Regions from separate parts of the Spirillospora sp. NPDC029432 genome, predicted to be linked through region 1. Evidence: riboswitches for the same ligand, from Rfam matches in the RefSeq annotation. Region 1 holds a riboswitch; each other region holds the start of a gene.

Region 1 (5,850 bases):
CGTCGAACGCGTCCGGGTCGTCGAAGACCTCCTCGTCCCGGTTGGCCGAGCCGTACATCAGCAGGACCTGGCCGCCCGCCGGGATCGGCACGCCCCGCACCTCGGTGTCGGCACTCGCGACCCGGCACATGTTGAGGATGGGCGTCGTCCAGCGCACGAACTCCTCGACCGCGCCCGGGATCAGCCCGGGGTCCTCGCGCAGCCGCCGCCACTGGTCCGGATGCGCGATCAGCGCGTCGATCGCGGTCGCGATCACGGTACGGGTCGTCTCCGCGCCGCCGACCAGCAGCAGCAGCGCCTCGTGCGCGAGGTGCTCGTCGTCGTACTCGGGGTCGTCCGGGCCGGCGTTGGCCCAGATCGACATCAGGTCCTCGGCCGGGCAGGCGCGGCGGTCCTTGGCCACCTCCAGGGCGGCGATGGCGAACTCGGCGGCGGCCTCGGTGGACTCCTGGGTGACGTAGCGCAGCCCGCCGCCCGCGAGCACGGCGGTCGCCGACCAGTGCACGAGCCGGTCCACCTGGTCCTCGGGGAAGCCCAGCAGCCAGCCGATCACGCGGGCGGGGAGGGGCGCGGCCAGGGCGGGGACCGCGTCGACCGTCCCGGCCTCCAGCGCCGTGTCGATGCAGTCGACCGCGGTCGCCCTGATCCGGTCGGCGTACCGGGAGACGCTGCGCGGGGTGAACCACCGGTAGACCATGCGGCGCCGCACCGCGTGCTCCGGATCGTCCATCCCGATCATGGACGGGTCGGCCGGCCGCAGCTGCGGCCGGTACCCGCCGGAACTCGTCCAGAGCCTCGGGTCGCGCTCGATCGCGAAGACGTCGGCGTGCCGCGCGATCCCCCACAGCCCGTTGGCCTCGTCGTGGTAGACGGGCGCCTCGGCCCGCAGCTCGGCGTACACCCGCCAGGGGTCGCCCGCGTACATCTCGCCGTCCAGCAGGTCCACGGTCGTGCGCATCGCCTCACTCCTCCGTGCTGACACCTCTGAGCGCGTCGGCGCCGAACATCGGCTCGAACGCGGCGTGGAAGTCGGGCCCGCGGCGCAGATGGTGGCCGCCGTCCACGTTGATGACCTGGCCGGTGATCCAGGACGACTCGGGCCCCACGAGGAACCGCGCCGCCTCGGCGATGTCCTCCGGCTCGCCGACCCGTTCCAGCGGCATGCACGCCAGGTAGTCGTCCAGCACCGGGCCCGGCTCGGTGAACCCGGCGACCAGCTCGGTGCGCACCAGGCCGGGGCGGATCCCGTTCACCCGGATCCCGATCCCGCCCAGCTCGTCGGCGGCCAGCTTCACCAGGTGGTCGACCGCCGCCTTGGACACCCCGTACGCGCCGAACCAGCGGTGCGTGTTGGACGAGGCGATCGACGAGATCGCCACGAAGGCGCCGCCGCCGGTACGGGACATGAGCCGCGCCGCGTGCTTGAGGGCGAGCATCGTGCCGGTCGCGTTCAGGTCCATCGTGTCCCGCCAGGCGGCGGTGTCGAGCTGGGGGAGCGGGCCGATCGAGCTGCTGCCGCCGGCGGAGTGGACCACGGCGCGCAGCGGGCCGGCCTCGGCGGCGGTGCGCAGCGCCGCCGCGATCTGGTCCTCGTCGGTAACGTCGGCCACCGTCCAGCCGCAGCCGATCTCCTTGGCGGCGGCCTCCAGGCGCTCGGCCGTACGGCCGCAGATGGTCACCGCCGCGCCGTCGGCCGCCAGCCGCCGGGCGCAGGCCAGGCCGATCCCGCTGCCGCCTCCGGTGACCAGCGCGGACGTGCCTTCGAGCGTCATTCAGGGCTCCAGAGTGGTTCGGGGGTCTCGAATCCGGCCGGGGCGCCCCAGGCGTTGCGGTGGGTGACCTCGTGCGCGGGACGGCGCGCGGCCACGCCCCACCGGCCGGTGGGGTAGCCGAACGAGACGCAGCAGGACATGGTCCAGTGCTCGTCCTTGGGGACGCCGAGGATCTCGTAGGTCTCGTCCGGGTGGAAGAAGCCCAGCACCGAGGTGAGGGAGCTGCCGACGCCCTCGGCGCGCGCGGCCAGCTGCGCGCTCCAGACGGCGGGGAAGATCGAGCCGCCGTTCGGGTCGAACCGGGTGAAGGCGAACAGGAACAGCGGGACTTCCTCGAAGTGGTCGGCGAGCCACTGCGCCGACCGCTGGACGCGCAGCATCTGCGCGTTGTCCGGCTCCTCGGGGGCGGCGCAGGCGGTCTCCAGCCGGTCCTTGTAGACGGTCTTCCAGAGCTGGTCGATGGAGTCCCGGTACAGCGGCCCGAGCCGGCCCTTGGCGCCGGGGTCGTCGACGAGCAGGAACCGCCAGTCCTGGGCGTTCCCGCCGCTGGGCGCGCGCACGGCGGCGTCCATGATCCGGCGCTGCACCTCCAGCGGCACCGGGTCGGGGCGGACCCTGCGCATGGCGCGGGTGGTGTAGAGGGCCTCGTGCAGGTCCATCGGCGGCTCCGTTCGGAGACGGGTGTCTAGACTAGCGTCACAACCAAGCAAGCGATAGGGCGAAGAACGATCTTCTGGATGCATCCTCGCCCGCGGGCGGCGCGGCGGACAAGGCCCCGCGCGCCCGCCCGCCCGTGCCCGGCGCGCGATGGGAACGGATGTGCGAGAAGATGGCGTCCGTCACCCGATCGGCCATCCCGAAGGAGGCGCGTTGAGCGGCGATGCGCGGTTCACCGTGACCCGGACGCTGAGCAAGGAGCAGCAGGCCCGCCGGGAACGGCTGGTCGACGCCGCCCGGCTGCTGGCGCTGGAGGGCGGCTACCCGGCCGTGACCATGCACGACGTGGCCGACCGCGCCGGTGTGGCCAGGGCCACGGTCTACCGCTACTTCGCCACCAAGGACCACCTGATCACCGAGGTGGCGGGCGACTGGGTGCACCAGGTCACCGACGACATCGACTCGCTCGCGGTCGGCGACACCCCGGTCGAGCGGCTCACCGCGCTGCTGGAGCGGATCATCCGGGTCGGGGCCGAGGAGATCCCGCTCACGTCGGCGATCGTCCAGGCGGTGACGTCCGAGGACTCCTCGGTCGAGGACGACCGGCTGGTGCTGTTCATGACCCTGCGGGACCGGCTGGCCGCCGCGATCGGCGACCCGGTGCCCGAGCGGGACGAGGTCGAGGTCGTCCTCGGCCACGTGCTGCTGGCCGCCCTGGTCAGCCTGACCTCGCTGCGGACCCCGGTGGACGAGGTCGTCGCCATGGTCACCACCGCCGGGCGGCTCGTCCTGGCCGGCGCCATCGCGGGCGCTGCCCCGGCCGCCGCCGGAGCCGCCGGCGCGGAGGCCGCCACCGGGCCGTGACCCGGGTCACTTTCGGGTGCGGCTTGGGAGCGGGGTGTGGGTGCGCGTGTGAGGCACGTCTCACGGCGCTCGTGACTCGGCCTTGGTGTGGCCTTTGTCGCTGAAGGCGCAGGTGAGACGGTGTAGAGGCGGGGTTTTGCCTGCCCTGCTCGGCTAGCGGGCCGTGCCCATGCGGCCGCTCGTCGCGCGTTCCTTCGGGGCTGGGCGGCGCATCGGGAGCGGGGCCCCGTCGGGCCGTACGGGGACCCGTTCGGCGAGGGAGCGGGCCAGCCGCAGGCCCCCGGCCACGCAGAGCGCGAGGGCCAGCACGGCCAGTCCCGCGAGGCCCAGCAGAGCGATCGCCAACAACCCCAGATCCGGCAGCATCGCCGCGTTCCCCTCCCGGTGCGTACGGGTCGATCGGACACGAGAGTCCGAATCGTTCCCCGATGTCGGGAAGAGATGCGGGGTTCGTGTGGTTTTGAACCTGTGTCCGCGTGCTTTGCACCGGATTTGCCACGAGCTAGAAGTTTGATACCTTCTGACCACCTCTGGGCGATGCGCCCCATGCGTCGCCATTGGCAGGCGGGCCGAGCCGACCGGGCCGGATCCCGCCGAACGCGGTCGCGTGTGCGGATCAAGACCCGCGCGAACCGTCCATCCATCTGATCGCAGTGCCGGTGGCCCCTGAACGGCCGCCGGACCGCCGAGTCCGTTCCGCGCCGAAAGCGGCGCCTGGAGCCGGGGACCCAACCATCTGGGGTGAATCGGTGCACGTCCGCGTGCGCTGTAGGGCGACTTCCACGCCCGAATCCGACAGCTAACCCGGTAGGCGGCCATGGAAGAAATCAGGAGACCCCTGCTGTGTCGTTCCGTATCTCTCCCGCTCTGCTCGCCGACCTTCGTACCCGTGCGAGCGAGCTGACCACCCAGACCTTCGCCCTTCGGGGCCGTGCCGCGGCCGGTGTGGCCGGCGGCGCCGCCCTGGGCGTGCTCGCCCTCGGCTCGGCCGTGGGCGCCGCGGCCTCCACCGGCGCCTCGGGCGCCGAGGTCCAGACCGTCGCCGGTGTCGCCGGCGTCGGCAAGGCCGGCCACACCGCCGTCCAGCCCGAGCAGGTGACCGGAAGCGAGGCCCAGAAGGCCACCGGGACCGTCGCCGGCAAGGCCGCCGACGCCCAGAAGAAGGCCGGTTCCGCCAAGAAGGCCACCGCCAACGCCAACTCCGCCACCGCCAAGGAAGTGATCTCCCTGGCCAAGAAGCAGGTCGGGATCAGCGAGGGCAAGGGCGGCCAGACCAAGTTCCACGACTGGTACGTGGGCACCGACAACGCCAAGCTGACCGCCGCGCGCGACGGCGGCAACGTGTCCAGCTACAACGGCGCGCAGTGGTGCAACATGTTCGTGTCCTGGGTCGGCGCGCAGACCGGCGTCAAGGGCATGGGCTGGGACGCCTACACCGTCGAGCACGCCAAGTGGTTCAAGAAGACCGGCCGCTGGGGCCACGAGGCCAAGCCCGGCGCCGTGGTGTTCTTCTCCTGGAACGGCGGCGGCATCAACTCGATCGAGCACGTCGGCCTTGTCGTCAAGGACAACGGCGACGGCACCGTCGACACCGTCGAGGGCAACACCGGCAACGCCGTGAAGGAGAAGACGCGGCAGAAGTCGCAGATCGTCGGCTACGGCTACCCCGACTACCGGAACAGCTGAGCCACTCCCGCACAACCCCTGGTCCGAGGGCGTCCGCACCTGGTGCGGGCGCCCTCGGCGCGTTCTCCGGGCTTCCGAGCGTTCCGGGACAGAACACGAGAATCCGTGAATATTGACGTCCACTTGATCCCGTGTCGACCCGGTGATGGACCTGGCTGGAAATCACTGTCCCGGAACGTCTGAAAGGGGATGGGATGCGGGTCCGGCCGGACGTCAGTGTCGTAGTGATCGCCTACAACGACGCCGGACGGCTGCCGCGCGCCGTCCGCTCGGCCCTGGGCCAGACGCTCGGCGGCGTCGAGGTGGTGATCGTCGACGACGCCAGCACCGACGGGACGGGCGAGGCCGCCGACCGGTTCGCGGCGGCGCACCCGGGCCGGGTCCGGGCCGTCCACCTGCCGGAGAACTCCGGCGGCTGCGGCCGCCCCCGCAACACCGGCGTGGAGCTGGCCCGCGGGGACCGGGTGATGTTCCTCGACAGCGACGACGTCCTGGACCGGCACGCCTGCCTCACGATGGTCGCCGCCGCCGAGGAGACCGGCGCCGACCTGGTCTCGGGCCTGTGCGTCCGGTCCCACCTGGGCCCGAAGGCCCGCGAGACGCCCTGGTATCCGCGGCTCTACCGGCGCCGCGCCGTCCACGACTCCGTCCTCGACCATCCCGACCTGCTGTACGACACGCTCTCCACGAACAAGTGCTACCGGCGGGACTTCCTCCTGGATCGCGGGCTCCGCTTCGTCGAGGACCTGCACTACGAGGACCTGCTGTTCTCGGCCGAGGCGTACCTGGCCGCGGACCGGATCGCGGTCGTCCCGCACCGGGTCTACACCTGGTACGTGGAGGCGGACGCCGACCGCCCGTCGATCTCCAA
Region 2 (5,850 bases), on a different contig from region 1:
CCCTTGCGGACGGCCATGAGCTGCGTGACCGCGCCCAGGTGCTCCTCGGGGAGGTCGACGGTGAGCCGCTCGACGGGCTCGTGCTTCTTGCCGTCGATCTCGCGGGCGACGACCTGCGGCTTGCCGACGGTCAGCTCGTAGCCCTCGCGGCGCATGTTCTCGACGAGGATGGCCAGCGCCAGCTCGCCGCGGCCCTGGACCTCCCAGGCGTCGGGACGCTCGGTCGGCAGGACGCGGATCGAGACGTTGCCGACCAGCTCGCGGTCCAGGCGGTCCTTGACGAGCCGGGCGGTGACCTTGGTGCCCTTCTCGCGGCCGGCGAGCGGGCTGGTGTTGGTGCCGATCGTCATCGAGATCGCCGGCTCGTCCACCGTGATCAGCGGCAGCGGGCGCGGGTCGTCGGGGTCGGCGAGGGTCTCGCCGATCATGATGTCGGCGATGCCGGCCAGCGCGATGATGTCGCCGGGCCCGGCCTCGTCGGCGGGCTTGCGGGTGAGCGCCTCGGTCATCATCAGCTCGCTGATGCGGACGCGCTCGACGCTGCCGTCGCGCTTGCACCAGGCGACCGACTGGCCCTTCTTGATGATCCCGGAGTGCACCCGGCACAGCGCGATGCGGCCGAGGTAGCTGGAGGCGTCCAGGTTGGTGACGTGCGCCTGGAGCGGGGCGTCGGGGTCGTACGAGGGGGCCGGGATCGTCTGCTTGATGATGTCGAACAGCGGCTCGAGGTCCTCGCTGTCGGGCATCCCGCCGTTCTCGGGCTTGGTGAGGGACGCGCGGCCGGCGCGGCCGGAGGCGTAGACGATCGGGAAGTCGATCTGGTCCTCTTCGGCGTCGAGGTCCATGAACAGCTCGTACGTCTCGTCGACGACCTCGTCGATGCGGGCGTCCGGCCGGTCGGTCTTGTTGACGACCAGGATCACCGGCAGCTTCGCGGCCAGCGCCTTGCGCAGCACGAACCGGGTCTGCGGGAGCGGGCCCTCGCTGGCGTCCACCAGCAGCACGACGCCGTCGACCATGGACAGGCCGCGCTCGACCTCGCCGCCGAAGTCGGCGTGGCCGGGGGTGTCGATGATGTTGATCGTCATCCCGGCGTGCCGGACGGCGGTGTTCTTGGCCAGGATCGTGATGCCCTTCTCACGCTCCAGGTCGCCGGAGTCCATGACGCGGTCGTCCACGTCCTGGTTGTCGCGGAACGCCCCGGACTGCCAGAGCATGGCGTCGACCAGCGTCGTCTTCCCGTGGTCGACGTGGGCGACGATCGCGACGTTCCGGAGGTCGTCACGCGTGGAGATGGGCATGCGGTCTCGCCTTGGGTGAGAGTGTGGGGTTCCGCCGCAGACTGCGACTCTTTCGATTCTACTGGGCGTTCAACGTCGACGGCCCGCCCACGTCTTCCCGCGCGCCGCACATCTTGCTATTTGGCCAACTTTGCCCGGACTTTGTACTCTCCCGTAATCCGGTCGTTCCGAGTCCCGCCCCCCGGGACGACGGCCGGAGACCGCCGAATCCCCTCCGGGGGAACCGGGGACCCAGGCCCCCTGGGGTGAATCGGCGCGCACCCCCGCGCGCCGTAGGGCGACTCCTGGCCCGAACCCGTCAGCTAACCCGGTAGGCGGCCAAGGAGAGGAGTTCACCGGTTTGTCACCGGCTCGCGAACGGCGCGGCTTCGCCGTGCCCTCCCTCACCGCTGCCACGGTCGTCGCGTTCGGCGCGCTGACCCCGATCGCCGCGGAGGCCGCCGTGCACCCGGCGGCCGCACCCACGATCGCGCCCCCGGCCGTACGGGCCGCGGCCACCCCCGCCGCGCAGCCCAAGCCGTCCGAGAGCGAGCTCCGCAAGCGGCTGGACGCGCTGAACACCGAGGCCGAGAAGCTGACCGAGGCGTACAACAAGACCCGCGTCGACCTCAAGGCCGCCCAGCGGGCCGAGCGGACCGCCGCGCAGACGGCCGCGCGCCTCCAGCAGCAGGCCGCGCCCGCCCGCGAGGAGCTCGGCCGGCTCGCCGCCGCCAACTACATGGCGGGCGGCTCGGACATGTTCTACGGCGCCGGCACCGACACCTCCGGGCTGTCCGCGTCGGCGTACCTGGCGCAGAGCCGCGCCGCCGCCGTGAACCGGCTCCAGGCGCAGATCGACCAGGCCACCCGGGCGCAGAACGCGGCCAAGGCCGAGACGGCCCGCGTCCAGCAGGCCGCGACGAAGGCCCAGCAGGCGCGCGGGGCGGCCAAGGCCAAGGTCACCGAGGTCGTCAAGCAGCTGGACAAGCTGACCACCACCCGGGTCAAGGACCCCAAGACCGGGCTCAAGGCGACCGTGAAGGGCTCCGACCTGCCCGCCAAGATGGCCCGCAAGGCGCTCACCAAGATCGGCAGCCCGTACGTATGGGCCGCCGCGGGCCCCAGCAGCTTCGACTGCTCGGGCCTGGTCGTCTGGGCGTACGGGAAGGTCGGCAAGCCCGGCCTGCCCCACTACACCGGCGCCCTGTACGGCGAGGGCCGGAAAGTGAGCAAGGGCGAGCTGCGGTCCGGCGACCTGGTCTACTTCGGCTCCAGCCTGCACCACATGGGGATCTACCTCAGCGACGGCAAGTACCTGCACGCCCCGCAGACCGGCGATGTGGTGAAGATCTCGAAAATGTCGGACCGCTCCGACTACGCGGGCGCCAACCGGATCTCCTGAGACCGGCCGGCGGGCCGGCGCGGGCCCGCCGGTCCCACCCGGCCCCACCGCCCCCGCGAGGCCGTCAGCCGCCCAGATGCGGCCGTACGGCCTCGACGATGGGCAGGTCCGCGGGGAGCCACGCGACGTCGTACAGCTCGTCCGGGCCCAGCCACCGCAGGGCGAGGTGCTCCAGCGCGCGCGCCTCGCCCTCGACGACCGCGGCGGTCCACACCCGCAGCACGCCGCCCAGCACCAGCGGCCAGTCGCCGCCGATCCGCTCGGCCAGGGCGACCTTGACGCCCAGCTCCTCGTGGCACTCGCGGACGAGGGCGTCCTCGTCCGTCTCGCCGGGATCGACCTTGCCGCCGGGGAACTCCCAGCCGCCGGCCAGCGCCGCCGGCTCGGCCCGCTGCGCGGCCAGCAGCCGCCCCCCGGAAATGATCGCCGCGCCCACCACTACGTTGATCGTGACCAGCCCCTCTCTGCCCGGCATCATGCCGGACGGGCGGGCCGAGCGTCTCAGGAGGCCGCGCTCCGCGCCGAGCCGGGCGCGGCTCCGGCCGTCCCGGCCGCCGCCACGACGGCCGCCGCGTCCTCGACGATCCGCTCCAGATGGCCGCCGTGCGCGCCGCGCCAGTAGACCTGGCCGCAGTCGGTACAGCGCCCGTACACGTCGTAGCTGCGGCGGGTGCCGTCGGCCAGCTGCCGCTCGACCTCCTCCTTGCCCACCTGCGCCAGCACGCCGTTGCAGGCGGTGCAGCGGGTCCACGGCGACAGCGCGGGCGCGAAGCGCTCCAGCAGGTCGCGCAGCTGGTCGTCGGGGCGCGAGCCGCGCACGTACGCGCCGAACCACAGCGCCCGGCGCCGCAGCAGCCCGCGGTCCTGCGTCAGCAGCACCCGGCGCTCCTCGTTCGCCTGGACGACCAGCGCGGGGTCGTCCATGTCGTTGTGGTACGCGGTGTCCAGGCCGAGCAGCCGCATCCGGCGGGCCAGCGTGCCCAGGTGGACGTCCAGCAGGAAGCGGGGCGCGGCCTGGCCGGGCTCCAGCGGTACGGGCTGCGGCCGGGACACCGCCTCCACCCGTACCTCCTCGCCCGCGGCCGGCTGGTGCCCGGGCTCGACCGGGACGCCGTCCACCAGCAGCCGGCCGGCCTCGGGCAGCGGCACGCCCAGGGCCTCCACGATGTGCCCCAGCGTCGAGGTGCCGTCGTGCGCCACCTCCTGCCGCGCCCGGCGGCGCGCGGAGGGCAGGAAGATCAGCAGTTCGTCGGCGATCGAGATCGTTGTCGCGGGCTCCACGCGGCCAGCATGCCACGCTGCGCCGCGATGTCGACCGAATTGATCCGCGCCCGGCCTCCGGACCCCCGAGCGCGGCCGGTACGTCCTGCCGAAGCGGGGGTAATGCGATCGGCAACTTCCCCTGAAACCCGCCGGGCGGCCTTGACCGCTGCCGGGGGCGGGCCCGCACACTCGAACCCATGAAATCCCCCCGCCACCTGCTCCTGCTCCCGTTCGTCGCCGCCGCCTTCCTCGTCCCCGCCGTCCAGGGCGCGCCGGCCGCCCAGCCGCTCGCCGGGCCGCCCGCGCTCGCGGCCGTCATCGCCGCGGACATCCCGCCGATCTGCGCGACCGAGCTGCCGCCCGAAGCGGACGACACCATCCGCCTCATCGACCGCGGCGGCCCGTACCCCTATCCCCAGGACGGCACCGTCTTCCAGAACCGCGAGGGCCTCCTGCCGGACGAGCCCGCGGGGTTCTACCGCGAGTACACGGTCGAGACGCCCGGCGTCGACCACCGCGGCGCCCGCCGCATCGTCACCTCCGGCGACGAGGGGCACGACGGCATGTACTACACCGACGACCACTACGAGAGCTTCTCCGACATCGACTTCGCCTGCTGACCGGAGCGGAAGGCCGCCCGGCCCCGGTCAGCCCGACCGGGGCTGGGCGGCCAGCTCGGCGACCCGGCGCTTCATCTCCGGGCGGGCCAGCGGGCGGGTCGAGCCGATCCAGTCCGAGCGCTTGTACGGCTTGACGCCGATGTTCGGCGTGCAGGTCGAGCAGCTCGCCACGATCATCTTGCCGTTGCCGATCACCATGCCGACATGGCCGGGATTGTTGGCGGACGTCCCGGGACCCGAGTTGAAGAAGACCAGGTCGCCGGGCTGCTCCTTGCCCTTTTCGATCTTCACGCCCCAGGGCCACTGCTCGAACGTGGTGCGCGGGATGTTGAGCCCGACCGAACGGTACGCGCCCTGGAGGAGGCTGGAGCAGTCCCAGGCGTCCGGGCCGTTCGCGCCGAAGATGTACCGCTTCCCGCGCTGCGCCATCGCGAACGCGATGATCCGCTGCACCAGCTCGCCGGCGTTCGCGGGGAGCTGGTTGTCCTGGCACTCGACGCCGTTCGACTGCACGATCGTGAAGTCGCCGCCCACGTACTTCTTGGCCCAGTCGAGGACGAGGTTCACGTAGTCCCACGAGTGGTTGTACATGAACAGGGCCGTGCGCATCCGCTCCGGGGCGCCGTTGTGCTTGAGGTAGCGGGCCGCGGACGGGATCGCGTCGTCGGGGTCGTACCGGTCCTTCTTGCCGTCCTTGTCGCCGTCGACCGCGAACGACTTGAACGTGGCCGCCAGGAACTGCATCGGGCCGCCCGCGCCCGCGTAGTTCTCGCCGCTCTGCACGCCGGGCAGCCGGGACGTCCCGTGGCTGGTCTCGACCTTGCCGATGCCAGCGAGGACGTTCCACGGGATGCCGTAGTCCTTGCCCGCCTTCTTGTAGAGCTCGAGGTAGTTGGCCGGGATGGCGCGGGCGTCGTTCGCCTCGGAGGGCTGCGACCCCGCCTGGGAGACGTCCACGCACGCGGCGCCCGCGCCCCCGCCGCCGAACATGAACTGGCTCGCCCCGAACAGCACCGGAACGATCATCAGCGCGCCGAACACCGTCGCCACCGCGCCCAGCGCCGCCGCGATCAGCAGCCTGCGGCGGCTCATCCGGTATCACCGGCGCCGGCGGTGTCGCCGGCCTGGCCGGCGTCGGCGGGACCGAACGCGTACACGCGCAGGGCCGACCCGTCGCGCGCGACCGTCACCGCGTACTGCTGGCTCTCCTGGCCCTCCTTGCCGCCCTTGGTCACCCGCTGCTTGCCGGTCACCAGGAAGATCACGGAGTTGTCCTCGATGTCGC
Region 3 (5,850 bases), on a different contig from region 1:
GCAACGTCAGCTTCTACAACCAGACCGGCACCACGCCGATCAACCCGACGCCGGTCATCGGCGTGCTGGGCGTCCACGACGACGTCCGCCGGCACGTGAACATGTCGTTCACCTCCGACGGCGCCACCCTCGCCCTCCTCGGCGAGACCCGCGAGGAGTTCGGCGGCTCCGAGTGGGCCCACGTCGTCTACGACCACCTGGGCGGGCTGCCGCCGCTGGTCGACCTGGCCGCCGAGCGGGCGCTGGCCTCGGTGCTGGTGAACGCGGCCCGCGAGGGGCTGCTGACGGCCGCGCACGACCTGTCCGACGGCGGCCTCTCCCAGGCCCTCGTCGAGTCCTGCCTGCGCGGCGGCCTCGGCGCCAAGATCACACTGCGGGGGGACGCGTTCGTCTCGCTGTTCAGCGAGTCGGTCGCCCGCGCCGTGGTGGCGATCCGCCCGGGCGCCGAGCAGCGCGTCGCGCAGCTCTGCGAGGCGGCGGGCGTCCCCGTCTCCCAGCTCGGGATCATCGGCGGCGACTCTCTCGACGTGTCGTCCGTCGGGACCGACGGCGAGACGCAGGAGCTCTTCTCGATCCCGCTGGTCGAGCTGCGGGACGCGCACGAGCGCACCGTCCCCAGCTACGCGGGCTAGAAGCGGCGGAAGCGCCCGGCCCCCCACACGGGGCCGGGCGCTTCGCGCTGCGCCTAGGGCGCGTACTGCGGGCGCCCGCCGGGCCGGTAGACCTGGATCGTCACGCCGTTCGAGGTGACCTGCGATTCGACCAGTTCGAGTGCCATGTCCGGGCCGGTGGCGGGGAACAGCCGCGTTCCCTGGCCGACGACCACGGGATAGGTGAGCAGGATGATCTCGTCGACCAGCCGGGCGTCGAGCAGCGAGCGGACCAGGCTTCCACTCCCGTGCACCTGCAGCTCACCGCCCGGCTCGGCCTTCAGCCTCCGGACCGCGGCCGCGACGTCACCGGAGATGACGGTCGTGTCCGCCCACCCCGGGTCGGTGATCGTGCTCGACACCACGTACTTGGGCCGCCCGTTCAGCGCCGTCGAGATCGGGTTGTCGCCCTCGTCCGACCCCCACGTGCCGCTTCCCCAGGAGGCGGCGAAGATCTCGAACGTCCGCCGCCCGAACAGGAACGCGCCGGCCCGCTGGTAGATCCGTCCCAGGTACGCCTCGCCCTCGTGGTCGAACAGCGGCAGCGCCCAGCCGCCGCGCTCGAACCCGTCCCCGCGGTCCTCCTCCGCCCCGCCGAGCCCCTGCATCACGCCATCGACGGAGACGTTCGTGACGGTCGTCAGTTTCATGTCGGAGATCCCTTCCCGCTGAGTTCGTCGCACTCACCTGTGCTACGAACGGCGCGGCCCGATCCGACACCGGCGCCCGGAATCCGTGAGAAATTTTTCCGCGCCTTGGCGTATCGCCACGCCTCAGCCGCGGCGCCCGTTCTCTGGGGCGTTCTGCTTGGGCGTGGGGTCACTCGTACCAGACCCCGGAGATCTGCCCGCGCTTGGTCGCCTCCTTCACTCCGGGAGGCAGGGACGCCGCCTCGCGGTCCCCGCGGATGTGCAGGTAGAGGTTCGGCGCGGGCAGTCCCGCGGTCTGGATCCAGCCCTGCCCCCGCACGTGCCCGTCCGCGATCAGCCCTTCGGCCTGGCCGGCGGGCGCCAGCTGCTTCACATAGGACTGGCACAGCGTCTCGTCGCTGTCGGCGAACACGTAGCGGGCCGCGTACGCCTGCTGCTCGTGCAGCCAGACGTAGAGGGCGATGGGACGGCGCAGCATCCTGGCGAACCACTCCGCGGAACGCCCCGCCAGCTCGTCGATGCTCCCGGTCGCGTCCAGCGCCCACGGGGACGGGTCCTCGGGGAGCGAGTGGAGCTGGCTGTGGAGCCGGTCGCCGCGGACCCTGTCGCCGGCGAAGTGCACGCCCAAGTCCACCAGGGCCAGCCTGGCCTCCGGGTCCCCCAGGGAGACCGACGCGACGAGCGCGTCCGTGACCTCGTCCCAGGACACCGTCCCGTACACGGGCTCGCCGGAGGGCGTCCCCGACCGCTCGGCCGTCTCGGCGACGAAGGCGCGCTCCTGAGGGGTGAGGTCGTCCTCCAGGCCGTCCAGCTCGAAGATCACGCGATGCGACATGCCGGGAAAATACCGCGACCGGACCGTTGCCGTACGGTGCCGGCATGGCCCCTAGGGCACGCGACGAGCCGGACGGCCGGACCTGGCCTCGCGACCGGTCGGCATGCGCTGGGTATCGCCACGCCGCAACCGACGCCTTTACCGTGAGGCAGACTCGGCGACACTGCTGGAGGAACGATGCCCCCACCCGAGAAGCGCCTTCCTGGGCAGAGCAACGCCGAGTACGAGGGACGCCAGAACCCGAACGCGAAGTTCCTCGGCACCCAGTCGCTGTCCGGCGGCGGAGACCCCTCCTTCATCGTGAGGATCTCCCAGGCCGTCTTCGCCTGGATCACCCGCCGCGGACGCAAGTCGAGGTAGGCACGCCACGGCCCGGCCCGCCGCTTCGACCCCGCACTGGCAGGGAAACGGCTAGAAGACCGAAATGTGTACGTGGTCGTAGTGGTTGGCGGTGATGCCGCCGCGGTTCTCCATCATCCGCCAGCCGGGGCTGCGCATGTCGTAGATGCGCTGGCGCCAGATGACGTACTTGATGCCGAGCTTGTTGGCGTTGGCGATCGCGTAGTTGGCGGTGCGGTCGCCCTGGGAGCGGCCGCTGGCGGACGGTGAGGAGCCGCCGGTACTGACCATGAAGTCGCAGGCGTGGCCGGTGCCGTGGTCCTGCGGGTCGCCGGTGCTGCGGACGCAGCCGATGGTCGGGAACGGGCCGAACTCGATGTCCAGGGTGTTCTTGACCTTGAGCATCCGGGGCGTGACGCCGCCCATGCCCACGCTCGGGGACTCGGGCTTGTACTTCTTCACCAGCGCCTGGATCTTGGACTTCTGGCCGAGGAGGTCCTTGATCTCCTTCTCCAGGCCCTTGATCTTGGCCTCGTACTCCTTGCGGGCCTTCTCCTGCTCGTTCACCAGCTTCTGGATCTGCTGGACCTTGTTGGACTGGTTCTGCGCGACGTGGCTGGCCAGGCTCATGTTGCTGAGCGCGTTGGACGGGTCGTCGGCGGCCAGTACGGTGACGCTGGGGTCGGTGCCGCCGCTCATGTACTGGTTGGCCGCCAGCTGGGCGACCAGGCCCCGGGCGACGCGGAGGTCGGCCTGGAGGTCCTTGGACTTCTCCTGGGCCTTCTTGACGCCGTACTGGGCGTCCTTGAGCTTCGCCAGGTCGCCGCCGTACGCCTTCTCCAGTCTCGCGATCTGGCGGTTGTACTTGCTGATGCGTCCGGAGTCGCCGGGGTCGGCATGGGCCGCGGGCACGGTGCCCGCGGTCAGCGGCAGGGCACCGGCGAGCGCCACGAGTGCCAAGGCGGGGCGCCGCAGCCGAGCGTGCCACCGGCGGGTGGAGTTGGGGGTCTCCACGTCCTCTCCTCTCCTCGATCGCCTACCGGGTTAGCTGACGGGTTCGGGCCGGGAGCAGCCCTATCACCGTCCGCTGGTGGCGGGCGGTGAATTCACCCCGGCCGGCGCGTGCCGGGCGTGAAGCCCGGACCCGCCGGCGTTTGGGTCCCCGGTTCCCGGACGCGGGGGGACGCGCCGGGATTAGGCCGGTTCGGCCGGCCCACCCCGGGGCCCAGGGCGAGTCACCGACCGAACAATAACGAACTGTTCGGAACCAATCGGATCCTCGCCAAGATTAAACGGTGGGGACAGTGGAATGGTTCATCCGCCCGCCGGGCCCGGCCCCCCGCTGGGAGCCGGGCCATCTTACGTGACGCGACTCACAGACCCGACTTGTAGAGCAGCCGGTTGGGCGTTCCGCTCCCAAGACGACCGATTTGTCCCTTTGTCGAGTTGTCGTTCAGCCATTTCTGCACCTGCGGGAAAGTGGCGGTCCTCTTCCCGGCCAGGTACAGGGCCGCGACCCCGCTGACGTGCGGGGCGGCCATCGACGTGCCGCTCAGCGTGGACTTGCCGCCGCCCGGCCAGGTCGAGGTGATCCCGTAGCCCGGCGCCAGGATGTCCAGGCACTTGCCGTAGTTCGACCAGGTGGCGCGGTTGTCGTGGATGGTCGTCGCGCCGACCGCCATGACCCAGCCGGCGCTGGACGGGGACGTCTTGCAGGCGTCCTGGCCCTCGTTGCCGGCCGCGACCGTGGTGAACACGCCGGACCGGGAGAGCTTCTCCACCGCCGCGTTCAGCGCCGCCGACTTGCCGCCGCCGATCGACATGTTGGCGACCGCGGGCTTCGCCGCGTTCTTCTGCAGCCACTCGACGGCGGCCACGATCGTCGAGACGTAGCCGTAGCCGTCGGCGTCCAGCACGCGCAGGCCGCGCAGCCTGACGTTCTTGGCCACGCCGTACGTCGCGGAGCCGATCGTCCCGGCCACGTGCGTCCCGTGGCCGTTGTGGTCCCAGCCGTCGCCGTTGAACTCGGGGGCGACCCAGACCATCGAGGCGCGCCCGCCGAACTGCGGGTGGGAGTGGGCGAGCCCGGAGTCGATGACGTACGCGTTGACGCCCGAACCGGTCGACTTGTACGTGTACGTCTTCGACAGCGTCTTCTTGCGCTGGTCGATCCGGTCCAGCCCCCACACCGGGGACTTCTGCGTGGTGGACGCCCGGACGATCTGGTCCTGCTCGATCGCGGCGACCGCGGGGTCGCGGCGCAGCCGGTCGAGCTGGGACGTGCTCAGCTTGGCGGCGAAGCCGTTGAGGACGCGGTCGTACCGCTGCACCTTCGCGGCCTTGACCCGCGCGGCCGCGCCGGCCGGCGACGAGCCCGACTTCATGGTGACGATGTACCGGCCCGGGGCCGGGGTGCCCTGCGCCGCGGCCACCGGGACGGGCGGCGCCTGGGGGGCGGCGGCGAAGGCGGGCAGGGTGGCGGCGGTACCGGTCGCGGCGACCGCGCCGATGATGAGCACCCTTCGGGGGAAAGTCCGCAAGAGCTCTCCTTCTCTCACGCGGGGGCCGCGCACGGCGCCCGCGGCCGGGGTCGAGGCGACCCTGGGCGGAGGTACTTTATTGGATCTCTGCTGGACATAGCCTTTAAATCCGGCATTTCGGCTACGCCGACCGAATCAGGCCAGGAAGGGGCTCGCGGTTCAGTCGCGGCTGAGCTTGCCCTGGTAGCCCACCTGGGAGCTGCCCGGCGCCGACCACACGTACTGCAGCGACCCGTCCGGCTGCCGGCTCACCAGCACGTCACCGGCCGTGCAGGGCTTGGCGATGGTCAGCGACATGTGCAGCTGCCGGTTGGTCCCGCGGGCGAACGCGAGCGTGCCCGTGCAGCCGTTCTGCGGGTACACCGCCCGCGCCGCCTTCGTGCCCTTCTCGAACGTCACCTCGACCGGGAACGTGGCGCCCCGCCCCGTGTTGACCAGCGTCCCCTTCCACGTGCCGGCGAACGCCTCGGGCACGGCCGTGACCGGGGTGTCGTCGATCCCGTCGGCCTTCCCGGCGGGCGCGCCGTCGTCGTCCCCGCGCATCTGCGGCCAGAGCACCAGGCCGATGATCGCGACACCGACCAGCACCCCGATGGTGAGCGAGAGCGCCACCCCGAGCAGATGGTTGCCGGGCCGCGGCAGCCGCGCCAGGAGCCCGGCGAACCCGCTCTCGCCGCCCGCGGGCGGCAGCGACAGGATCGCGGTGGAGGTGCGCTCGTCGTCCTCGTCGCCCCGGCTCGCGCCCATGCCCGGGATGAGGTGCGGCGTCGGCTCGGTACGGTCCGCCGGATCCGGCGGGGGAGCGGTGGCGAGCGGGGCCATCGCCTGGGTGGCGG
Region 4 (5,850 bases), on a different contig from region 1:
CGCCGACGGGGGAGCGGGCCTCTACACGGAACGGGCCGCGACCGCGCCGTGGACGCGCCCGGCCAACGAGTTCGTCGTGCCGTTCGGCCTCTACACCGCCGCCGAGTTCGCCCTCATCGCCCGGCGGCACATGCACCTCTACGGCACCACGCCGGAACAGATGGCGGAGGTCGCCGCGACCATCCGCAACAACGGCCACGCCAACCCCGACGCGGTCTACTCCGGACGCGGCCCCTTCACCGCCGGCGACGTGCTGGCCTCGCGGATGATCGCCGACCCGTTCCGCCTGCTCGACTGCGCGACGACCTCCGAGGGCGGATGCGCCCTGATCGTGACGACCGCCGAGCGCGCGGCCGACCTCCCGGGCACCCCCGTGTACATCCTCGGCGGCGGCCTGGACGCGCTCGGACCGGCCTACCGGCACGCGCCCGCGTGGGATCTCCGCGGCGGCACCGGCGACGTGCCCAACGGCTACGTCGGGCGGCGCGCGGCCCGCGACGCGTTCGCCACGGCGGGGCTGGGGCCGTCCGACGTGGACGTGTGCGAGCTGTACGACCCGTTCTCGTTCGAGATCATCCGCCAGTTCGAGGCCTTCGGGTTCTGCGGGGAGGGCGAGGGCGGCGACTTCGTCATGGACGGCCGCATCGCACCGGGCGGCGAGTTCCCCATCACCACGGACGGGGGGCTCATGTCCTACAGCCACGGGGGCGGGGTCGTCCAGCTGTCCCAGCGCGTCGCCAGGGGCGTGCACCAGTTGCAGAAGCGCTGCCGGAGCGGCCAGGTACCGGACGCGAAGGTCGCGCTGTGCTCGGCCGGGGGAGCCGGCGCGCTGTTCACCGACGTCGTCCTGCTGGGGAGTGAGCGCCCGTGACCGTCCTGGAACCTCAGCGGCCGGGGATCCCGCTGCCGCAGCCGACGCCGGTGTCGCGGCCCTTCTGGGACGGCTGCGCCGCGGGCGAGTTGCGCTACCAGCGCTGCGGCGGATGCGGCCGCGCCGTGTTCGACCCGGCCTGGGACTGCCGCCACTGCGGTTCCGGTGCGCTGGAGTGGCAGGTGAGCGGCGGCCGCGGCGAGGTCTACAGCCACACGGTGGTCTGGCGCCCGCAGGCGCCGGAGTTCAGCGCCCCCTACGCCGTCGTGATCGTCACCTTCGACGAGGGGTTCCAGCTGCTCACCAACCTCGTCGGCGCCACGGTCGACGACGTGCGCGTGGGGCTCCGCGTGCGGACGGCGTTCCACGACGTCGGCGGAATCACCCTGCCCTACGTCGAGCCGGACGGGAGCTGAACACACGGGGATACACATGGGGATGAGGCCCTCATCTCGCGTACGCCCCGCTGGCCGAGACCGGCCGCCTGTCCCCGGGCCCGATGCGCCGTGGGCCTAGGCGGAGGGGGACGATCCTGTGATCATGGCTGTTGGTACGACGATGTACAGGACGCAGGGAGGGACCGTGGTCCGATTCGCCGTGGTCGGGATGACGTTGGCCGCCGCCTTTGCGATGGCGCCGAACGCCTCCGCCAAGGAGATCCAGGACGTCCACGTCAAGGAGAGCGAGAGCCGCATCGCCGCGGTCGGCCCAGGGTTCAAGCTCAAGGTGACCAGGCACGGAATCTCCTCGTCCATGGTGGAGGAGGAATTCGGGGATCCCGCCACGGGCAACGAGATCGTACGGCTGTCCACCGATCTGGCGGGGCGCACGTACCGTCCGTTCGTCTGCGAGAACGGCACGTACACGATCAACGCGGGCACCTTCCGGCGTGCTTACCGCTTCTCCTCGCTGGAACGGCGGCCCCCGATCTATCCGGAGCGGTTCCACACGTCGTTCCCCGGTTTCGTGACGCCGTTCATGGGTGAATTCGACGCCACCGTGACCGACGAGGCGGGCGAGACCCTCCGCGTGATGATCTCGGACCTCGCCTACGAGGCGCGGACGGCGGGCGGCGGTTTCCGCGGCACGTACCCCATTCACGGCTTCGTGGTGGATCAGAAGGGCAAGATCCGGGACCGCATCTCGCTGCTCGGCCGTTTCCGTTCCGGGCCGGGCGGCGCGGACGCCAGGTACTGGATCGAGGACCGCGGCACCTGCCACCAGAAGGCCGACCTCGGCTGGGGCGTGCCCAACACCGACCAAGTGGTGGTGACGGGCCCCTTGCTGGTCCTTCCGTTCAACGCCCCCGTCGTCACACCGAAGCGGTAGACAACGCGGGGACGTGAGGCGGCCGACCGTCACCGGCGGCCGCGCAGCACCGCATGATCTGGCCGGCTCTGGCGCTGTGAGCTGCTCGAAGCGTGAGTTTGTGGGTGTTTGCCTTCTCTTGGTGGTTGCGTTAGCTTGTCGTCCACCAAAGTGCCCTCCAGGTGCTTTGTCCCCTATGAGCACGATGACCTCATCTGACACCGTCGGGTGAGGGAACGGGCGCGATCCACGCGTCCTCCTGCCGCGTCCGGTCTCTTCGAGACCCGAGCACCAGGCCCTTCCCATGCGCACGCCACGGCGTGCGGGCCGAGCGCGCCGGCAGCCGCTCTCAGAGCACGCGGCCCTCGCATGGCCGCACAAACCAATCAGCGCCGCTCTTTCGCGCACGGGACACCGGGTCCCGTGAACGGGCCCAGCGCCCAAGGATCGCAGCGGCAACGCCGAGTCCGCCTTCATGGCGGAGCCGGGGATCCACCGTGCGCCGGACCTCAGCCGGTCCGCGCAGGGGTGAATCGGCCTGCCCTCAGAGCCGTAGGGCGACTTCCACGTCCGAACCCGTCAGCTAACCCGGTAGGCGTATTGGAAGCCAAGGAGTCCCCCTTGCAAGGCAAGCACAGCAAGAAGCGCGGCCCTCTGGGCCTGTCCCGCGGCGCCACCGGCGCACTGGTCGGCCTCGCCGTGGTCGGCGTGGCGGCGACGACCGTACACGCGTCGGCCGGGTCGTCCGGTCCGGACGGCGCGGAGAAGGCCGCCGCCGTCGCGACGATCCCGGCGGAGAAGCGGCCGGATGCCCGAAAGCCGTCGGGCGACGCGCGCGACGAGCAGGACGAGCGCTCCGAGGTGATCGCCCGCGCCAAGACCTGGCGTCCGCACACCGACCGGAGGGTCCCCTACAGCCAGAGCGACTACCACGACGGCTACCGGACCGACTGCTCCGGCTACGTGGCGATGGCGCTCGATCTGCCCAAGCCGGGCCCGAACACCGTGGGCCTGACGTCGTCGCGGTACACCAAGCGCATCAAGATGTCCGAACTCAAGAAGGGTGACCTCGTCATGGACGCCGAGGGCACCAACACGACCCGGCACGTCGTCATCTTCGAGAAGTGGGCCGACGACGAGCACACCTCCTACTGGGCCTTCGAGCAGCGCGGCAGGTACGGCACCGACCACCGGACGCGCGACTACGGCCTCGACTCCGGCAGCGAGTACAAGGCGTACCGGCCCAAGAAGCTGTGAACGAACGGTGAGAGCGCCCGGCCGGGCCACCCGGCCGGGCGCATCCGCTCGACCGCCATGCCCTCGTTTCCCATGCCGGACCGGTATCCGCGGAACGGAGTCACCGGTCGAGGAGCTGGGAGATCTCGTAGGCGGCCCACGGATCGCCGGCGTCGGCGCGGGCGCGGAGGATGGTGACGGCCTGGTCGGTGCGTCCCAGCTCCACCAGGTGGCCGACCAGCCAGGCGGTGGCATGGGCGTCGCCGGCGTCCGCGCGGGCGCGCAGCTCGGCTGCTCTGCCCTGCCGCGCCAGGAGTTCGGTGAGGCGCTTCCGGGCCCATACGGCCACCTCGGGAGGGCCTCCGTCGGCGCGGGCGCCGCAGAAGGCGATGGCCTCGTCCACACGTTCGCGCTGGACGAGGAGGTCCACCAGGTGCTGCGCGGCGCGCCGGTCCTTGGCCGCCAGGGGCCGCAGTTCCTCGATACGGCCTTGGAGTGCCAGCAGGTCGACGAGGCGGCCGGCGGCCCACCGGTGGTCTCCGGCTGCGGCGCGGTTCCGGAGCATGGTGATGGCCTCGTCGGTGCGGCCGTCCTGGACGAGCAGATCGATCAGCCGGCGTCTGGCCCAGGCGAGCTCGCCGGCCTCGGCCACCGACAGCGCGGTGGCGATGGCCTCGTCCACCCGCCCGCAGGCGCCCAGGACGTCCACCAGGTGCTGCCGGGCCTTGGGATTCGCGGAGGCGCGCAGCATGGCGATGGCCTCGTCAGGTTTCCCGTCGGCGGCCAGCATGTCCGCGAGGCGGCGCTCGGCCCACCAGGCGGGCACATGCTCGCGCAGAAGGACGGCCGCCTCCGGCCGGCGGCCCTGGCCGGTCAGGAGGTCCGCCAGGCGGGCACCGGCATGTCCGTCACCGGCCCTGGCACGATCTCTCAGCACCGCCTCCTGGCCTTGGTCGACCAGCAGGTCGACCAACCGTTCGGCGGCATAGGGATCGCCGGACTCGGCCCGCCGGGTGAGATCCTCCACTCGCCGGTGTTCGACCAGGAGGTCCACCAGCTGTTTCGTGGCGAACGGGTCCGCGCGCACGCGGGCTTCGAGGAGTTCGACGGCCTCGTCCACCCGCCCGTACAGGGGCAGCAGCTCGACGAGATGGTGCCGCGCCCAGAGATCCTCCTCTTCGGGGTCGTCGACGCGGGAACGCAGCAGCGCGAACAACTCCTCCGGCCGGTCCTCCCGCAGCAGGACGTCGACGAGCTGGTAGCGGGCGTACGCGGATCCCGCCTCGGCGCGGGCCCGCAGCTGCCGGGGTACGACCGAGCGCGCCAGGTGGTCCTGCAGGAGGGCGTGGCGGAACTGCCACGCCGTACCGGCCTGCCGCAGGATTCCCCGGTCCAGCGCGTCCGACAGGAAAGGCCACAGACGCCACGGGAGCCAACCCCGCAGAGCTAGGCGGAAATGGGTGACGCGAAAGAAGGTCCATGCCCACAGGCCGGCGCTGAACGCGGCCATCAGGCCGTAGACCGCGAACGCGGTCGCAGCGGCCGCCATCGCGTCCACGCCCTTGACGAGCGTGGCCATGACGGCGAAGGCCGCGGCACCGAGGACACCGGTGCCCACCCCCGCGACCAGCGCGTTGTCCAGGGTCGCGTAGATCGTTCCGCGCGGGGTGGAACGGCGCGACCGCGGGATGAACGACAGGCGGTTCGCCAGCCCCTCGTTCAGCGCCGGTACGGCCATCGCCAGACCGGTGCAGAGCCCGGCGGCCAGGCCGGGCAGCGGGGCGTGCAGCACCGCGCCCGCCAGCGTCCCCGACAGCGTTCCGGCGAGCACGGCGAGCCTGACGCGTTGAAAGCGACGCCAGCGTGGCGACCGGTACCGGGTCGGCACGTAAGCCGGGTGACCGCCCGGCCATAGGGGACGCAGGACCCCCAGCGCGCCGGCGCCGAGCGCGGTCACGACGACCAGGGCCACGCCGGCCCCTCGCGCCGGGCCGATGAAGACGCTCGCCGCGAGACCGGCCAGGACCGCGGCGGCCCAGCACGTGACCATCGCGGTGAAGACCTTGGTGACCTCCGGGAGCGGCAGCGCGTGGCTGTGCCGGCCGAGCTGCCACCACCACAGGTCCCGGTTCCCCGTCCGGTCGAGGTGGAAGGCCACGCACTCCAGCCACCGCACCACCTGGCCGGGAGTGTACGGGCGCGCCGTCGCGCTCCCGCCGCGCTGTGCGGAGTCGTACACGGTGGGGACGAACCCGTCCAGCAGCATGCGGGCGACGCCGTCGCGGTCGGACGGCCCCAGCAGTTCGGCGGGATCGGTGGCGGGCTCGCGGTAGTTCGCGCGGGCGAGCGACACCATCAGCGGCGTCGACAAGGCCTCGGCGAGCGGCCCGCCGGGGTGCGCGAGGAGGTGCTCGAACACCGGCTCCCAGCGCCCC

Evidence for each region. A riboswitch is a leader RNA that binds a small molecule or an ion and turns the genes downstream of it on or off. The one in region 1 is predicted to bind cyclic di-AMP.
Region 2: it holds a riboswitch for cyclic di-AMP, as region 1 does, so the genes downstream of both, AB0881_RS37690 (C40 family peptidase) here and AB0881_RS30455 (CHAP domain-containing protein) in region 1, are expected to answer to the same signal.
Region 3: it holds a riboswitch for cyclic di-AMP, as region 1 does, so the genes downstream of both, AB0881_RS05440 (DUF4200 domain-containing protein) here and AB0881_RS30455 (CHAP domain-containing protein) in region 1, are expected to answer to the same signal.
Region 4: it holds a riboswitch for cyclic di-AMP, as region 1 does, so the genes downstream of both, AB0881_RS18425 (hypothetical protein) here and AB0881_RS30455 (CHAP domain-containing protein) in region 1, are expected to answer to the same signal.

What each region holds. Positions count from the first base shown of each region.
Region 1 covers NZ_JBEZWH010000051.1:49,902-55,751, reverse strand. The annotation lists gene AB0881_RS30480 (cytochrome P450) at 1-958, opposite strand, end outside; gene AB0881_RS30475 (SDR family oxidoreductase) at 963-1,772, opposite strand; gene AB0881_RS30470 (nitroreductase family protein) at 1,769-2,431, opposite strand; gene AB0881_RS30465 (TetR/AcrR family transcriptional regulator) at 2,643-3,293, shown strand; gene AB0881_RS30460 (hypothetical protein) at 3,447-3,659, opposite strand; cyclic di-AMP (ydaO/yuaA leader) riboswitch at 3,983-4,122, shown strand; gene AB0881_RS30455 (CHAP domain-containing protein) at 4,137-4,979, shown strand; gene AB0881_RS30450 (CDP-glycerol glycerophosphotransferase family protein) at 5,174-5,850, shown strand, end outside.
Region 2 covers NZ_JBEZWH010000088.1:721-6,570, forward strand. The annotation lists gene typA (translational GTPase TypA) at 1-1,301, opposite strand, end outside; cyclic di-AMP (ydaO/yuaA leader) riboswitch at 1,493-1,634, shown strand; gene AB0881_RS37690 (C40 family peptidase) at 1,642-2,682, shown strand; gene AB0881_RS37695 ((deoxy)nucleoside triphosphate pyrophosphohydrolase) at 2,747-3,157, opposite strand; gene AB0881_RS37700 (Mut7-C RNAse domain-containing protein) at 3,184-3,963, opposite strand; gene AB0881_RS37705 (ribonuclease domain-containing protein) at 4,143-4,565, shown strand; gene AB0881_RS37710 (NlpC/P60 family protein) at 4,593-5,657, opposite strand; gene AB0881_RS37715 (hypothetical protein) at 5,654-5,850, opposite strand, start outside.
Region 3 covers NZ_JBEZWH010000005.1:73,932-79,781, forward strand. The annotation lists gene purL (phosphoribosylformylglycinamidine synthase subunit PurL) at 1-632, shown strand, start outside; gene AB0881_RS05425 (dihydrofolate reductase family protein) at 686-1,300, opposite strand; gene AB0881_RS05430 (hypothetical protein) at 1,470-2,135, opposite strand; gene AB0881_RS05435 (hypothetical protein) at 2,313-2,495, shown strand; gene AB0881_RS05440 (DUF4200 domain-containing protein) at 2,547-3,488, opposite strand; cyclic di-AMP (ydaO/yuaA leader) riboswitch at 3,492-3,685, opposite strand; gene AB0881_RS05445 (S8 family peptidase) at 3,848-5,014, opposite strand; gene AB0881_RS05450 (serine/threonine-protein kinase) at 5,174-5,850, opposite strand, start outside.
Region 4 covers NZ_JBEZWH010000020.1:79,506-85,355, reverse strand. The annotation lists gene AB0881_RS18440 (thiolase family protein) at 1-871, shown strand, start outside; gene AB0881_RS18435 (OB-fold domain-containing protein) at 868-1,287, shown strand; gene AB0881_RS18430 (hypothetical protein) at 1,454-2,200, shown strand; cyclic di-AMP (ydaO/yuaA leader) riboswitch at 2,629-2,792, shown strand; gene AB0881_RS18425 (hypothetical protein) at 2,801-3,436, shown strand; gene AB0881_RS18420 (hypothetical protein) at 3,537-5,850, opposite strand, start outside.